DNA from 3 places in the Nocardiopsis sp. NPDC055551 genome. Region 3 is predicted to be linked to each of the others. Evidence: riboswitches for the same ligand, from Rfam matches in the RefSeq annotation. Region 3 holds a riboswitch; each other region holds the start of a gene.

Region 1 (5,252 bases), on a different contig from region 3:
TCCCTGCCGGACTTCACAGCCACCAAGCGCGAAGCCGACACGGTGGGCTTCGACGCCTGGCTCGAACGCCGGCGCCACGTCCGTGAACGCAGTGCCCGACAGGCGCCGGGCGTTCCGAGCCCCGACGAGTGGTTCGAGGCGAACATGGACGCCATCCTGGCCTTCGTCCACCGCTCCGGACGGATCTGGCGGGGCACCCGCCCGGCAGCCGGATACGCCGGCGTCATGGCCGAGGCCACCAACGGCTACTTCACCGCCAACGGGCGTGTCGACGAGCGGCTCACCCTGCTGGCCCTGGCCGAACGCGACGCCGAGGGGAACGACGACGCCCTGGCCCGGGTCCTGGCCCAGCGCGGCGAGGCGATGCTCGGGCAGGGACGCCTGGCCGAGGCGCGCACGTACCTGGAACGCTCCTTGGCGGCCGCTCGCGGTCGTGGGGCGGACCCGCGCGGCCAGGGAGCGGCCCTGGAATGGCTGGGGATCCTGGAGCGTCGTGAAGGCGACGCCGGAGCCGCCCGCGCCCTCCTGGAGGAATCGTTGCCGCTACTCGACCACACGCGCCCCAAAGCGCTCGGATTGCACCACATGCACATGGGCGACGTGGCGCTTCTGGCCGAGGAGCCTCGACGGGCCCTGGAGTGCTACCGGACTTCGCTGTCGTTCTTCCGCGAGCACGCCGCCACCCGGAGACGGGACCAGGCCAACGAGGGCAAGCTCCTCGTCAACCAGGCCCGCATCATCGCAGAGGAGCACCCCGACCAGGCGATCGGATTGTTGGAGGAGGCCCTGGACCGTTTCGTGTCCGCCAACCGCGCCTACCAGGTCGGCAAGGTCCTGGAGCGCCTCGGCGACCTCGGTCGGGGATCGGGGGAGCGGTGGGAACGGGCGGTGGAGGTCTTCGAGCTGGTCGGTGCCGCCGCTGCCGCCGGCCGTGTTCGGGACAAGATCGACGGCCGGGCCTGAACGGACCCGGCCGCGCCAGGTCAGTCGAAGAGTTCGTCGGCGTCGGTGATGCGGGACTTGAAGGCCTTGTCCAGCCAGTCATCGAGCCGGCCGATGTCGTCGCACTCCTCGATGCGTCGCCGTGAGTCGAGACTGATGGTCGCCGAGGTGGCTTCCAGGAAACGGATCAGCGTTTCCTGCTTGCCTTCCGCACGGGCTTCTTCGCGGCCTTCTTGACGACCCTCTTCACGGCCTTGGCCGACGTACTTGCGGGCGAAGTCGCTCTGCCACTCGTAGGTACCGGTCGCCATCAGGTCCTCCCACATTTTCCGTGCCGCAGCGTTCAGCTTCGACTCTGGAGCAGGCGTACCTGGAGCTCGTGTTCGAATCCGGGCATGACAGGAAACTACAGAAAGTGACCGGCCCGTGTCCGGTAAAACGGAGAACTCAGCCCTTGGCCGTCTCGAAGGGGATCGTGAGGGTTCGTTCCTCGGAAACTCGCAGGTGGAGCGGGGTGAGGGCGGCGAGCATCTTCGGAGCGGGTGCGTGGCCGGAGGTGACCAGACGTTCGGCGAGCACACCGGTGACCAGGCCGGGGTCGTCGACGGGGCCGGTGAAGCGAACCCGCAGGAGCGACCCGTCGCGAGTGCGCAGGCGGACCTCTTCGGCCGAGTACACGGTGGTGAGCAGGGCGCCGGGCCGGTGCGCGAACACCGTCTCGGACCACAGGCGTTCGTCGGCGGGCAACGCGTCCTCGGCGATGGTGAGGACGTCGGCCGCCGCGGCGAGTCGGTGGTCCATCTCGGCGTCGGAGCAGATGAGGACACCACCGGGTTCCGGTGCGGGGCCGCGATACACGGCCAGGCCGTCGTCGGTAGGCCGTACCCGGACCCAGAGGGAGGTCGGCTCCGGGCTCTGGACCTCGGGCTCCGGTGGGGCCAGGAGGCGTGGCCGGCCGGGTGGGGGAGCGGCGCCCATGAGGCGGTAGGCCTCGGCGCGGATGAGGTCGAGGGCCCGACCCGGGGCGGAACTCACCCAGGTGAGGGCGGTCTCGTGGGTGAGTTCGCGTAGTTTCTCGGCCTGCTTGAACTGGGGCACGAGGGTGGCGTGGGGATCGAGCGGGTGGGCGACCTCGTAGAGCCGTCCCAGAGCGGAGTCCGGGTCGACGGAGTCCCGGCCGTCGGCGCTGAGGAGGACGGGCCGGCCGAGGGCGGCGGCGTAGACGCTCACGGATCCGTGGTCGGAGAGCACGAGGTCGGCGGCGATGACGGCGGCCCGCCAGCCCTCGTGGGGTGGGATCAGGAGGAGGCCGGAACGGAGGGCCTCGTCCTGCCAGATTCTGATCTGGCGCGGCCCGTGGGAGGACCAGACGTTCGGGTGCAGGACGAGCGCGACCCGGTAGTGGTCGTAGGGAAGCCGGGCGAGCAATTCGGTGATGACGCCCGGGTGGCTTCCGTAGAGGGATTCGTCGTTCCAAGTGGAATTGACGGTGATGAGTTTCTGGCCGTGGCGTAGGCCGAGGGCCTTTCGGTAGGTGAGTCGGTGGGGCACTCCGGCGAGCAGCCGGTCGTAGCAGGGATCACCGGAGAGGAAGGCGAGCGGGAGCGCGTCGGGGCAGCCTTGGGCGAGGCGGTCGAACTGTTCGCCGTGCGAGAGGGCGATGGAGCTGGGGACCAGCCGTCCCTGGTGTTTGAGGGTGTCGTCGGAGAGCCCGAAGACCTCCTGACTCCTGACTCCTGACTCCTGACTCCTGACTCCTGACTCCTGACTCCTGACTCCTGACTCCTGACTCCTGCGACCATTTTTTATTATAACCGTTGCCATGGGGAATGCGCAGGATTTTTGTTTTTAATTCATGAAGGTCGTCCCCGAGGCTCGCGGTGATCGCGAGATCGAATTCCGTTTCCTTCGCCTTTTCCCAGGAGATGTGCCGGATCTGCGTTTCTCGGAGGTATTCGTCGAGACCGTTGGCGAAGACACCGCCGGTGGTCCGGGTGCAGTAGAGCTGCACGCGCGGGTCGTACAGGGCCGGAAGCACGTCGGCGATGCGGGTGGCGGCGGTGAGGCTGTGGATCACCAGGAGAACGTGCAGGTCGGCGCGGGCGGTGCGCCACGCGGGGGTGAGGGCGAGGGGTCTGCCGGCGGGGGTGTCGTCCTTGGCGGTCACAAGTCGCAGAGCCTACCGGGCGCGAGTGGGGTGACACCAAGTACCGGGTCGAGGGGTCTGGATTTATTAGGACGTCCAACTATATGGTGGCCCCACCGCGGAGCGGGGAAGCCGGTGCGAGTCCGGCGCGGTCCCGCCACTGTGACCGGGGGAACTCCTCGGAAGTCAGGTCACCGCCCGCGGCCAAGGAACCGTGTGATCCACGAGGATGGAGCGAACACGTATGGTCAGCGAGCTGACGCATTTCGTGCAGGGCGAGAAGGTCCACGGCCGGTCGGGCGTCTTCGGCGACGTCTACGATCCCAACACCGGAAGGGTCCAGGCGCGGGTGCCGCTCGCGGACCGGACCGAGACCGAGCAGATCATCACCGACGCCGAGCGGGCACAGGTCGAATGGGGTTCCTGGAGCCCGCAGCGCAGGGCCCGGGTCCTGCTCCGCTTCCTGCAACTGGTCGAGGACGAGCGGGCGAACATCGCCAAGGCCCTGTCCGCCGAACACGGCAAGACCATCGCCGACGCCCACGGTGACCTGCAACGGGGCCTGGAAGTGGTGGAGTTCGCCGCCGGCATTCCGCACCTGTCCAAGGGCGAGTTCACCGACAACGCCGGCACCGGCATCGACGTGCACTCCCTGCGCCAACCCCTGGGCGTGGTCGCGGGCATCACCCCGTTCAACTTCCCCGCCATGATCCCGCTGTGGAAGGCCGCGCCCGCGCTGGCCTGCGGTAACGCCTTCGTGCTCAAACCGTCCGAGCGCGACCCCTCCGTGCCGTTGATGTTGGCGGAACTGTTCGTCGAGGCCGGGCTGCCCCCGGGTGTGTTCAACGTGGTCAACGGTGGCAAGGAGGCCGTGGACACCCTGCTCACCGACCCGCGGATCGCCGCCGTCGGGTTCGTGGGCTCCACCCCCATCGCGCAATACGTGTACTCCACGGCCACCGCCCACGGTAAGCGCGCCCAGTGCTTCGGCGGCGCCAAGAACCACATGATCGTCATGCCCGACGCCGACCTGGACCAGGTCACGGATGCCCTGATCGGAGCCGGATACGGGTCGGCCGGTGAACGCTGCATGGCGATCTCCGTCGCGGTCCCGGTGGGTGAGGAGACCGCCGACGCGCTGGTCGCCAAGCTCAAGGACCGCATCGCGGGGCTCCGGGTGGGTGCCTCCGACGACCCCGACGCGGACTTCGGCCCGTTGGTCTCGCGGGAAGCCCTCCAACGGGTCGACGAATACGTCGCGTTGGGCGTGGAGGAGGGTGCCGACCTGGTCGTGGACGGTCGCGGCCACACCGTGCCCGGCCACGAGGAGGGCTTCTTCGCCGGTCCGTCGCTGTTCGACCGGGTCACCCCCGACATGCGGATCCACCAGGAGGAGATCTTCGGACCCGTGCTGTCGGTGGTGCGCGCCGCCGACTACGAGGAGGCCCTGCGTCTGCCCAGCGAACACGAGTACGGCAACGGAGTCGCCATCTTCACCCGTGACGGGGACACCGCTCGTGACTTCTCGCACCGGGTGAACACCGGAATGGTCGGCGTGAACGTGCCCATCCCGGTGCCGATCGCCTACCACACCTTCGGTGGCTGGAAGCGGTCCGGCTTCGGCGACCTCAACCAGCACGGACCGGACTCGATCCGTTTCTACACCCGGACCAAGACGGTCACCTCGCGTTGGCCCTCCGGGGTCAAGGAGGGCGCGGAGTTCACGATTCCGGTCGTGCGATGAACGCCGCCCTCACCGACGAACAGCGCGCCCTCACCGAGACCGCCCGCGCGTTCGCCGACGAACACCTCGCACCGCACGCCGTCGAGTGGGACCAGGCCAGGCACTTTCCCGTCGACGTGCTCCGCAAGGCCGCCGAACTCGGTATGGGCGGTCTCTACGTCTCCGAGGAGTTCGGGGGCACCGGCTTGACCAGGATGGACGGTGTCCTCGCCTTCGAGGCGCTGGCCACCGGCTGTCCGTCCGTGGCCGGGTACCTGTCGATCCACAACATGGTCGCCTGGATGATCGACCGCTACGGCGACGACGCCCAGCGCGTCCGGTGGCTGCCGAACCTGTGCACCATGCAGGCCCTGGGCAGCTACTGCCTGACCGAACCCGAAGCCGGTTCCGACGCCGCGTCCCTCACCACCCGGGCGGTCC
Region 2 (5,252 bases), on a different contig from region 3:
CTGGCGCAGCAGGTACTGGCGGCACTCCGGGTTGGTCAGTTGGCGGTACACGGCCAGGACGATGTTGTTGGCGACCAGGGACTCCGCGGTGGCGAAGAAACCGAGGTTGCGCTTGAGCATGAGGCGCTCGTCGTCGGTCAGCCCGTCCTTGGACTTCCACAGCGCGATGTCGGCCTGCATGGCGACCTCGGTGGGCATCCAGTGGTTGTTGCACCCCGACAGGTACTTCTCCCACGCCCACGTGTACTTGAGGGGCAGCAGCTGGTTCACGTCGGCGCGGGCGTTGATCATCGCCTTGTCGTCGACGTTCACGCGCTCGGCGTCACGCTGGATCTCACCGAGACCGGTGGAGGCGGCGTTGTTCTCGGAAACCGCGGTCATGCTCGTGTTCCGTTCTCCGGTCGTACCGGGTCGTCTACGGGAGTGGAGGGGCGAGGAGGGGCCGGCGGGGGTCGCCCGCCGGCCCCGGGCGTTCCTACTGGCAGGCCTCGCACTCGGGGTCATCGATGCTGCACGCCTGGTCCTCGATGATCTCGAACTCGTCCTCGGGCTCCGTGGGCTCGGTGACCGGGGCCGGGGCCGGGCGGGGGCTCGCTGCCGGACTCGGGGTCGCGGCCGGGCTCGGGCTCGGGCTCGGGGTCGCGACGGGGCTCGGCGCGGCGGCCGGCGTCGGGGTGGCCGACACGGCGTTCAGGCGGCCGTCGGTGCCCTTCAGCGTGCTCTTCTCCACGTGGGTGGCGCTCTGCGAACGCAGGTAGTACGTGGTCTTGAGCCCGGAGCGCCAGGCGCGACGGTACAGGGTGTCCAGCTTCTTACCACTGGGCGCGGCCATGTACAGGTTCAGCGACTGGGCCTGGTCGATCCACTTCTGACGGCGCGAACCCGCGTCCACCAGCCAGGTCGGGTCGACCTCGAACGCGGTGGCGTACAGCGCCTTGAGGTCGTCCGGGACCCGGTCGATCTCACCGAGGCTGCCGTCGTGCATCTTCAGCGCGGACACCATCTCGTCGTCCCACAGGCCCCGCTCCTTGAGGTCGCGGACCAGGTAGTCGTTGACGACGGTGAAGTCACCGGACATGTTCGACTTGACGAACAGGTTCCGGTAGACCGGCTCGATCGACTGGTTCACACCGGTGATGTTGGCGATGGTCGCGGTGGGCGCGATCGCCATGACGTTGGAGTTGCGCATCCCGGTGGTCTTGACGCGCTCGCGCAGTGAGTCCCAGTCCAGGGTCTCGCCGCGGTCCATCTCCAGGGCACCGTCGCGGGAGTCGGCCAGCAGCCTCAGGGAGTCGATCGGCAGGATGCCGCGGCTCCACAGCGAACCGTCGAAGCTCTCGTAGGAGCCGCGCTCGGCGGCCAGCTCCATGGAGGCCTCGATGGCGTAGTAGCTGATCAGCTCCATGCTCTCGTCGGCGAAGTTCACCGCGCCCTCGGAGGCGAAGGGCGTGCGGATCTTGAACAGGGCGTCCTGGAAGCCCATGAGACCCAGACCCACGGGGCGGTGACGCATGTTCGCGCGACGCGCCTCGGGGATCGTGTAGAAGTTCACGTCGATGACGTTGTCGAGCATGCGCACGGCGGTGCGGACGGTACGACGCAGACGCTCGACGTCGACGCCGTCCGGGCCCACGTGCTGGGGCAGGTTCACCGAACCGAGGTTGCAGACCGCGACCTCGTCCTTGTTCGTGTTCAGCGTGATCTCGGTGCACAGGTTGGAGGAGTGCACCACGCCGTTGTGCTGCTGCGGCGAACGCAGGTTGGACGGGTCCTTGAAGGTGATCCACGGGTGGCCGGTCTCGAACAGCATGGTGAGCATGCGGCGCCACAGGTCCACGGCGGGCATCTTCTTGGAGACCTTGATACGACCGGCCTCGGCCTCGGCCTCGTACTTCTCGTAGGCCTCGACGAAGTCCTTGCCGTACTTGTCGTGCAGGTCCGGGACCTCGTCCGGCGAGAACAGGGTCCAGGTGCCCTGCTCCTCCACACGCTGCATGAACAGGTCCGGAACCCAGTTCGCGGTGTTCATGTCGTGGGTGCGGCGGCGCTCGTCACCGGTGTTCTTGCGAAGGTCGAGGAATTCCTCGATGTCGATGTGCCAGGTCTCCAGGTAGGCGCAGACCGCGCCCTTGCGCTTGCCGCCCTGGTTGACCGCGACCGCGGTGTCGTTGGCGATCTTCAGGAACGGGACGACGCCCTGGCTCTTGCCGTTGGTGCCCTTGATGTGGGAACCCAGGCCGCGGACCGGGGTCCAGTCGTTGCCCAGACCGCCCGAGTACTTGGACAGCATGGCGTTGTTGCTGATGCCGTGGAAGATGTCCTGCAGGTCGTCGCCGACCGTGGTCAGGAAGCAGGACGACAGCTGCGCGCGCACCGTGCCCGCGTTGAACAGGGTGGGCGTGGAGGCCATGAAGTCGAACGAGCTCAGCAGCTCGTAGAACTCGATCGCGCGGGCCTCACGGTCGTCCTCGTTGAGGGCCAGACCCATCGCGACGCGCATGAAGAACGCCTGCGGCAGCTCGTAGCGGACCTCGTCGCTGTGCAGGAAGTAGCGGTCGTACAGGGTCTGGATGCCGAGGAAGGTGAACTGCTCGTCGCGCTCGGGGTGCAGGGCCTTGCCCAGACGCCCCAGGTCGAACCGGGCGAGGGCGGGGTCGAGCTGCCCGAGGTCGATGCCACGACCGACGTAGGCGGCCAGGTAGCCCGCGTAGCCCTCGGCCATGTCGGCCTGGGTGGCGGTCTCGGGAGCGCCGCCGATGAAGCTCAGGGCCTCGGTGCGGAGCTTGTCCAGCAGCAGGCGAGCGGCCACGTAGGAGTAGTTCGGGTCGACCTCGACGAAGCTGCGGGCGGCCATGACGACGCCGAGCTCGACCTCGGCGTCGGCGATGCCCGGGTAGAACCCGCGACGCGCCTCGGTCAGGACCTTCTCCGCCGAAACGCCGGAGAGCCGCGCACAGGCCTCGGCCACGACATGCTCGATCCGGTCGACGGCGGCGGGACGACCGCCCTCGTTGTTCGGTCCGGGCCGAACGGATGCGGGCACGGCCTCGACGTCAAGGGTCATACAGCGGCTCCAACCTCGGTAAAAGAGTCCCGGTGGGGGTGCGGGGGCACAAGTGACAAGCGTGCGGCTCACAACGATGGATCGCCGCACCGGATGCGTGCGGTCCATCGTCGGGTCGCGGCGACTCTCCCTCGAAGCCCCGACGTTGTACACACCTGGGGGTGTGTGCCGATGGCAGGTTTTCGGACTCGTGGGCGCCCTACCGAGCCGTCGCTTCCCGGGACCTTTCGGGGGTTCCCGGTGCGCGTGACGACCTTCGTTCCCACTCACCGCTGCGGGGCAGTCCCGGACTCGCACCGGGTTCCCTCTCGCGTCACCGGCCCCTTGCGAGCCCGGTGAACCACCAGCGGGACAGATACTACATCTAGGGGATGGCGGCTTGGAACACCGCAAGATGATGGCGTGTCGCTGATTTCTCAGATTCTTCGACGGTCGTCGAACACGCCTCCCGGGCGTGGTATGAAAGCGCCGGAACGGGGCTGTGCGACGGTATCGGGAGGGGTCCCCGAAGGGGGCGCGTCACAGCCTAGGACGTTCCCGGGACGAACGCACCCGGCACCTCGCCCGGGTGTCCGCCACGGCACCTCTGGGCAGGGTAGGAAACCTCACTCGCGGCCGGCCGATCCCGGTCTGTCGGTGCTCGACCCGCGCCGCCGCCCCACCCCGAAACCCGCCACCACGGGACACGCGCGGGACGACCGAACCGGAGGCCGCCCGCTCCGATCGCCTACGATCTCGTCGGATCGCGCGGTCACTCCTGGTCGAGAAGGAGGTCCAGATCATCCTCCGCCAGCCCGAGGTCGGCCCTGATCCGAAATCGGATCCGCAGGAGTTCGAGGAACAGATCCCGATCGCACGGACTTTGTGGGCGCCCGGCGTGTCGTCGGGCGCCCACGGTGGCCCACCGTTCGGCGCCCTCCAGGTCGTCGTGGGCGTACAACGCCTCGGTGACGTGGATGTGGGTGGGCAATCCGACCGGTTCACCGGTCTCCAGCCGCTTGAGGTGCCCCTCGGCCTGCTGCCGCTCGTCCAGTTGCAACAGGGCGCCGGCGCTGAGGGCGTGCGCGTCGACCACGGTGGGGCCACCATCGTCTATGGCCCGCTGATAGGCGGAACAGGCGCGTTCGAACTCCTGGGCGATCTCCCACTGTTCTCCGGCGCGTACGAACAGCTCCGCCCGCGTGACCTCGCTACCGGCGTCGACGCTGTTGGCCAGGTCCAGTAGTCGGGCGGCGGTCCGGCCGTGTTCACCGGATCGGACGGCGTGGAATTCCAACCGGTCGAGTTCTGCCGTCGTCACGTGGGTCAACCGCATCGCCCCATCCCAACTCGCTCTCCCCACCCACCGATCAGGGCCTGGCACGCTCCAAGGCCTGCCAGAACCCCTGGCGCAGTCCATCTCGGACCTCGTCGCGCAGCAGGTGGTCGATCGGGAGCGAGGATCCCTGGAGCAGACGAGCCTCCAGGTCCGAGGGCATCCGGGGCCTGCGGGCGAGGACGGCCTCCACCCAAAGGACCGGCGCCTCGCGTGCGATCGACTCCGCGAAGTCGTTCCCTTCCTTGTGCGCGATGTGCACCGCATCATCAACGGTATGCGCGCCGAGCCCCGTCTGTTGGGCATATCCAGGACTGTGAGTGGATTCCTGGTAACCGCCGGGGCCGAATCGGCCGTCGTACTCGGGACCAGTAGGTCGCCGTTCCCCGAAACGGGGCGCGGCGCCACCGCTGTGCGCGGTGTCAGTTGCCGTACTGGTCCCATAGGTAGGGTTTGTGTCCGCCCCACCTCCGAACCCCTGCTCCTCGCCGTGTCCGCCACCGAACCTGGGGTCGGGGGCGGGAGGGTTTCTATGGGGTGGAGCCTGTTGCGGGTCGGGCGCGAACGAGGCCTGTGGACCGGTGCCCGCCCCGAAGGCGGGCTGTGGTCCCGTATTGGAGAAGGCCTGTTGTGGGCCCGTTCCGGCGAAGCCCTGTGGACCGCCTCCGGCCGCCTGGGCGGGTCCGGGTCTGGCCGGCAGCCCGTACCCTCCGTCCGCTCCACGCGGCGCCGGATGGGCGCCCGTGTGGGGGCCGACGTACCCGGCCTGCCCGTTCTGACCGGCGCCCGGGTAGACCCCGTTGCCGTTCACCGCCTGTCCCCCCGAGGGGAAACCGTTGGCGTCGATCGCTCCGGGAGGGGCGTTCTCGCCCG
Region 3 (5,252 bases):
TGTCCTCCTCGGTGCGCAGGAGTCGCACCCCGAGCACTCCGTCGGCGGCGGCCACCAGCTCCCAGTCGATGTCCAGGCTCACCGGGTCGCGGGTTCCCGCGCGAAAGTCCTGGACCTCGTCGTCGGCTCGGGCCGCGAGGGTCTCGGTGAAGGGCTCGGCGTTCGCGAACTCGGGGAGGGAGACCGCGACCTCGGCCTCCGGGACGTGGTGGTGATCCTCGTACCCCTCCGCGCCGGTCGTCCGTTCCCGGACGCCGTCACCGATCTCCGCGGACAGGACTCCGATCGACTCGGGGTCGCCGCCGCCCGCCGGGTCCTGCGTACACGCGGCGAGGGGGAGGGCCAGGGCGACCATCAGGGATCCGGGCCAGAGCCGTCCCCCACCGCTCCCACGACGTCGGGCGGTGGTGTGTCCCGGTGCGTTCTCGCTCGACGACAAACCCGGCTCCCTCTCCCTGAAAGCGGATGCTCCCGCACCTGATGGGAGCAACATAGGGGAGAAGAACGCCGGGCCCGGGGCGCTGTCCACATGTGGACAGCGCCCCGGGCCCGGTAATCCCAGGATCCCCGTCAGCCGTCCTCGGCGGCCCCCTGGGCCCCCTCGGACTCCTCGTCCTCGGGCTCCTCCGGAACCCCGTCGACGTAGCTGCGACCCGGCTCCGGGGTGCCGAGCAACTGCGAGACCGTCACCATGGTGTAGCCCTGCTCGTCCAGCTCACGGACGATCTCGCGGGACGCGTCGATGGTGGTGTCGTGGATGTCGTGCATCAGGATGATCGCCCCGTCCGAGGCGCCGTCCACGGCCCGGTCGGCGACCACACCGGCCTTGCGGTCCTTCCAGTCGTTGGTGTCCACGCTCCACAGGATCTGGGCCATGCCCATCTCCTCGGTGACCTGGGCGACGGTGTCGTTGGTGGAACCGTAGGGCGGACGCATCAGGTCCATCGTGTATCCGGTCTCCCGGTACACCAGCGCCTGGACCGGGTCCAGGTCCGCGCGCACGCCTCCGGCGCCGAGCGTGGCCAGGTCGGGGTGGGCCAGGGTGTGGTTGGCCAGTTCGTGGCCCTCCGCGTAGGTGCGGCGCACCGTGAACGGGTCCTCCATCACCGGGTGGCCGGTGACGAAGAAGGTCGCCTTGGCGTCGTGCTCGGCGAGTGTGTCCAGCAGCTCCGAGGTCCGGCCGCCGGGGCCGTCGTCGTAGGTCAGCGCCACGCAGCGCGTCTCGGGGTCGGTGCAGTCGATCCCGTCGTCGACGGGGGAGATCTCACCGGGGGAGGCGACGCCGGTGCCATCCTTCTCCGCCTCGGGGGCCGCGGCCACGGTGAACTCCTCGACGCCCTTGGTCGCGGCGTCGCGCGCCCGCACCCCGAACTCCGACAGCAGTTCCTCGGCCTCGTCGCGTTCGATCACGACGCCGACGCGACCCTCGGAGGTGGGCGCGACCTGTCCATCGTCGAACTCCACGATCAGGTCGCCCTCGGGGCTGAACGCGAGGGAGTCGTAAAGGCCGCTGATCGGGTACAGGGACACCGCCGCCACGGTGTCCGGGACCTCTTCGAGTACGCGGTCGTTGAGCGCGGCCAGCTCGTCCTGTCCGGCGAGCAGGCCGCTGGAACCGTGCACCGAGCCGTCGTCGGTCTCGTACCAGTAGGTGCTGTGACCGACGCGGGTCTCCTCCGAGTCGGTCTCGGTGGTGGTGATCCGCACGCCCACGACCCCGTCACCGGCGGCGGTCAACCGCCACTCGCCCTCGAAGGAGGCCGCGCCGGGGTTGGCGGCGTCGAAGGCGTGCACCTGGTCGGTCAGGGTGCGGTCCAGGAAGTCGGTGAGGGGGTCGGCGTTGGGGATGGCCGGGTAGGCGACGGCCACCTCACTGTCGCCCTCGTAGTCGACCGAGGCCTCCTCGGTGCCGGGGAGCGCGGCCGTGTCCACCACGGTCGTCCCCTCCTCGGAACCTTCCGCCGGAAGGTCGTCGTCGGTGTCCACCGCCACGTTCCGTGTGATGCTCTCGATGACTCCGTCCTCGGGCAGGCCCGGTGGTCGTGTCGCCGACAGCACCAGTCCCAAGAGGACGACCATCGCGATCGCTGCCGTGAGAACGGGGCGGTCGGGGGCCATGCTGGGACCGTCTTGCTGCTTCACCTGGGGGCTCTCCACGCTCATCGTCAGACGAACGTTCGCGAAAGGACGGGGGTCTTTCGCGTAACGCTGGTATCGGGTGTGATGCCGGGCACACGAAATGGGTTCGCTGGTGTGCTCCGGGCCAAGGGGTCACGCCGGGTGCAGGGGCGAAGGGGGTGCTCCCTATACTTGCAGGCGTGGAAGGTACACACTCCCACCATCGACTCCCGGAGCCCGCTCCGGTCGGTCGGAGTGTGTCGAAAGAGGGAACCCGGTGCGAATCCGGGACTGCCCCGCAGCGGTATGTGGGAACGAGCGTCGCCATAAGCACTGGTGATCCGACCGGAAAAGTCGGAAAACCGGGAAGCGGTGATCATTAGGACGACCGGCGCACGACGTCGGAAACGCCCACGAGTCCGAAGACCTGCCTCCACCCGGTGGTGCGCCTGTGCCGCCGGTGGTCCCGCGCCCCGAGGGAGGGCCGAGGTCGTCAGGCACGTGCGCCCCGGGTGAGCCCCTCGTCGTGCCGCGCTCCTCGCCCCGCTCTCGTGGCCGGTACCCGGCTTTCGACGAGGGAGAGAAGCTTCATGGTCAGCAACCCCGCGGCCTCCGGGCCGTCCGTGCGCTCCACGGTCCACGGTTACCCGCGCATCGGCCCCGCCCGCGAACTCAAGCGCGCCAGTGAGTCCTACTGGAAGGGCGACACCACGGCCGCCGAACTCGACGCCGTCGCCGCCGACCTGCGCAAGGGCGTCTACGCCCGACTGCGCGAGGCCGGAGTGGACGACATCCCGTCGAACACCTTCTCCTACTACGACCAGGTGTTGGACACAGCGGTCCTGTTCGACCTCGTGCCCGCCCGTTTCACCTCCCCGGCCCAGGCAGAGGAGCGGGACGAGCAGCTGCGCCGCTACTTCGCCCTCGCCCGCGGCGAGCAGGGCGCGCCGCCGCTGGAGATGACCAAGTGGTTCGACACCAACTACCACTACCTGGTCCCCGAACTCTCCCCGAGCACCCGCCCGCGCCTGGTCGGCGACAAGCCCCTCGCCGAGTTCCGTGAGGCCGCCGAGGCCGGTTTCCAGACCCGCCCGGTCCTGGTCGGTCCGCTGACCTTCCTGCTGCTGGCCAAGGCCGCCGAGGACGCTCCCGAGGGCTGGGAGCCCATCGAGCTCCTCGACCAGCTCCTGGACGCCTACGCCAAGCTCCTGAGCGACCTGTCGGCCGCGGGCGTCACCGAGGTCCAGCTCGACGAGCCGATCCTGGCCACCGACGAGGGTCGCGCCGCCGTCGGCCACCTGGAGCGCGCCTACCAGCGCCTGGGGTCGCTCACCGAGCGTCCCTCGCTCCTGGTGTCCACCTACTTCGGTTCCATCGGCGCCGCCGCCCTGCGCGTGCTCAAGGACTCTCCGGTCGAGGCCGTGGGCCTGGACCTGGTCACCGACTCCGAGGGTGCCTCCGACCTCACCGCCGTCTCGGGGCTGGGCTCCACCCGCCTGGTCGCGGGCGTGGTGGACGGCCGCAACGTCTGGCGCACCGACCTGCCGGCCGCCGTCGCCGAACTGGGCACCCTCCTGGCCCTGACCGACGAGCTCACGGTGAGCACTTCCTGCTCGCTGCTGCACGTGCCCATCGACCTGGACGCCGAGACCTCACTGGCGCCCGAGCTGCGCTCCACCCTGGCCTTCGCCGAGCAGAAGACCAGGGAGGTCGCGCTGCTCGGTCGGGTGCTCTCCGAGGGAGCCGACGCCGACTACCAGGGCGCGTCCGAGCCGCGGGACGCGTCCTTCACCGACGCCCGGGTGCGCGCCCGCCTGGACGCCCTCGGCCCGGACGCCTACGAGCGTCCCCAGGATCGGGACGTGGCCGCCCTGCGACCGCTGACCACGACCACCATCGGCTCCTTCCCGCAGACCGCCGAGCTGCGTCGCGCCCGCGCCGCGCACCGGCGGGGCGAACTGCCCACCGAGGACTACAAGGCGCTCCTGCGCGCGGAGATCGACCGGGTCATCGCGCTCCAGGAGGAGATCGGTCTGGACGTGCTGGTGCACGGCGAACCCGAGCGCAACGACATGGTCCAGTACTTCGCCGAACAGCTGGAGGGCTACGCCACCACCGAGAACGGGTGGGTGCAGTCCTACGGTTCGCGGTGCGTGCGCCCGCCGATCCTGTTCGGGGACGTCTCGCGTCCCGAGCCGATGACGGTGGAGTGGATCACCTACGCCCAGTCGCGCACCGACAAGCCGGTCAAGGGCATGCTGACCGGTCCGGTCACCATGCTCGCCTGGTCGTTCGTGCGTATCGACCAGCCGCTGGGTGAGACCGCCCGCCAGGTGGGTCTGGCGCTGCGCGACGAGGTCGCCGACCTGGAGCGGGCCGGCATCCGGCACATCCAGGTCGACGAGGCGGCTCTGCGCGAGTTGCTTCCGCTGCGCGAGGAACAGCGGGCGGCGTACCTGAAGTGGGCGGTCGACTCGTTCCGACTGGCCACCTCCGGGGTCGCGTCGAGCACGACCATCCACACGCACATGTGCTACTCGGAGTTCAACCAGATCGTCGACGGGATCGAGGCGTTGGACGCCGACGTCACCAGCGTCGAGGCGGCCCGGTCGCGCATGGAGCTCGTGGAGGCCCTGGGCGAGCGCGGTTACAAGCGCGGGATCGGTCCGGGCGTGTACGACATCCACTCGCCGCGGGTGCCCTCGGTCGAGGAGATCGAGGCCTCGCTGCGACTGGCGGTCTCGCACGTGGACGCCGCGAACCTGTGGGCCAACCCCGACTGTGGTCTGAAGACGCGCGGTTACACCGAGACCGAGCAGGCGCTGCGCAACATGGTGGAGGCGGCCCGCCGGGTGCGCGCCGACCTCTGATCCCACCCCGAACGCACGAAAAGGGGGCCGCGGCACGAAGCCGCGGCCCCCTCTCGTCGTTTCTTCCGGGGAGGAGCCGGTGATTTCCTACTCGGCGCCGAGCAGGGCGATCGCCTCTTCGGCGGAGTTGGTGAGCAGGGCCTCGACGTCGTCGACCATCGTCAGGTCGGAGCCCTCGAAGTCCGAGACCTGGTAGGTGATCTCGATGTTCATGTTGGCCGAACGGACCAGCATGATCGCCGTGGGGGCGGGGTCGTCGAGGAT

The links. A riboswitch is a leader RNA that binds a small molecule or an ion and turns the genes downstream of it on or off. The one in region 3 is predicted to bind cobalamin.
Region 1: another riboswitch for cobalamin. It lies ahead of ACWGSK_RS18055 (CoA-acylating methylmalonate-semialdehyde dehydrogenase); the one in region 3 lies ahead of metE (5-methyltetrahydropteroyltriglutamate--homocysteine S-methyltransferase).
Region 2: another riboswitch for cobalamin. It lies ahead of ACWGSK_RS16720 (ribonucleoside-diphosphate reductase subunit alpha); the one in region 3 lies ahead of metE (5-methyltetrahydropteroyltriglutamate--homocysteine S-methyltransferase).

The regions. Positions count from the first base shown of each region.
Region 1 covers NZ_JBSHJJ010000009.1:240,113-245,364, forward strand. The annotation lists gene ACWGSK_RS18040 (hypothetical protein) at 1-963, shown strand, start outside; gene ACWGSK_RS18045 (hypothetical protein) at 984-1,253, opposite strand; gene ACWGSK_RS18050 (hypothetical protein) at 1,390-2,766, opposite strand; adenosylcobalamin (AdoCbl) riboswitch at 3,185-3,335, shown strand; gene ACWGSK_RS18055 (CoA-acylating methylmalonate-semialdehyde dehydrogenase) at 3,333-4,832, shown strand; gene ACWGSK_RS18060 (acyl-CoA dehydrogenase family protein) at 4,829-5,252, shown strand, end outside.
Region 2 covers NZ_JBSHJJ010000008.1:246,663-251,914, reverse strand. The annotation lists gene ACWGSK_RS16725 (ribonucleotide-diphosphate reductase subunit beta) at 1-381, opposite strand, end outside; gene ACWGSK_RS16720 (ribonucleoside-diphosphate reductase subunit alpha) at 476-3,064, opposite strand; cobalamin riboswitch at 3,221-3,427, opposite strand; gene ACWGSK_RS16715 (hypothetical protein) at 3,816-4,379, opposite strand; gene ACWGSK_RS16710 (NYN domain-containing protein) at 4,414-5,252, opposite strand, start outside.
Region 3 covers NZ_JBSHJJ010000006.1:275,045-280,296, forward strand. The annotation lists gene ACWGSK_RS13365 (polysaccharide deacetylase family protein) at 1-355, opposite strand, end outside; gene ACWGSK_RS13370 (polysaccharide deacetylase family protein) at 571-2,163, opposite strand; cobalamin riboswitch at 2,345-2,567, shown strand; gene metE (5-methyltetrahydropteroyltriglutamate--homocysteine S-methyltransferase) at 2,709-4,988, shown strand; gene ACWGSK_RS13380 (DUF3558 domain-containing protein) at 5,076-5,252, opposite strand, start outside.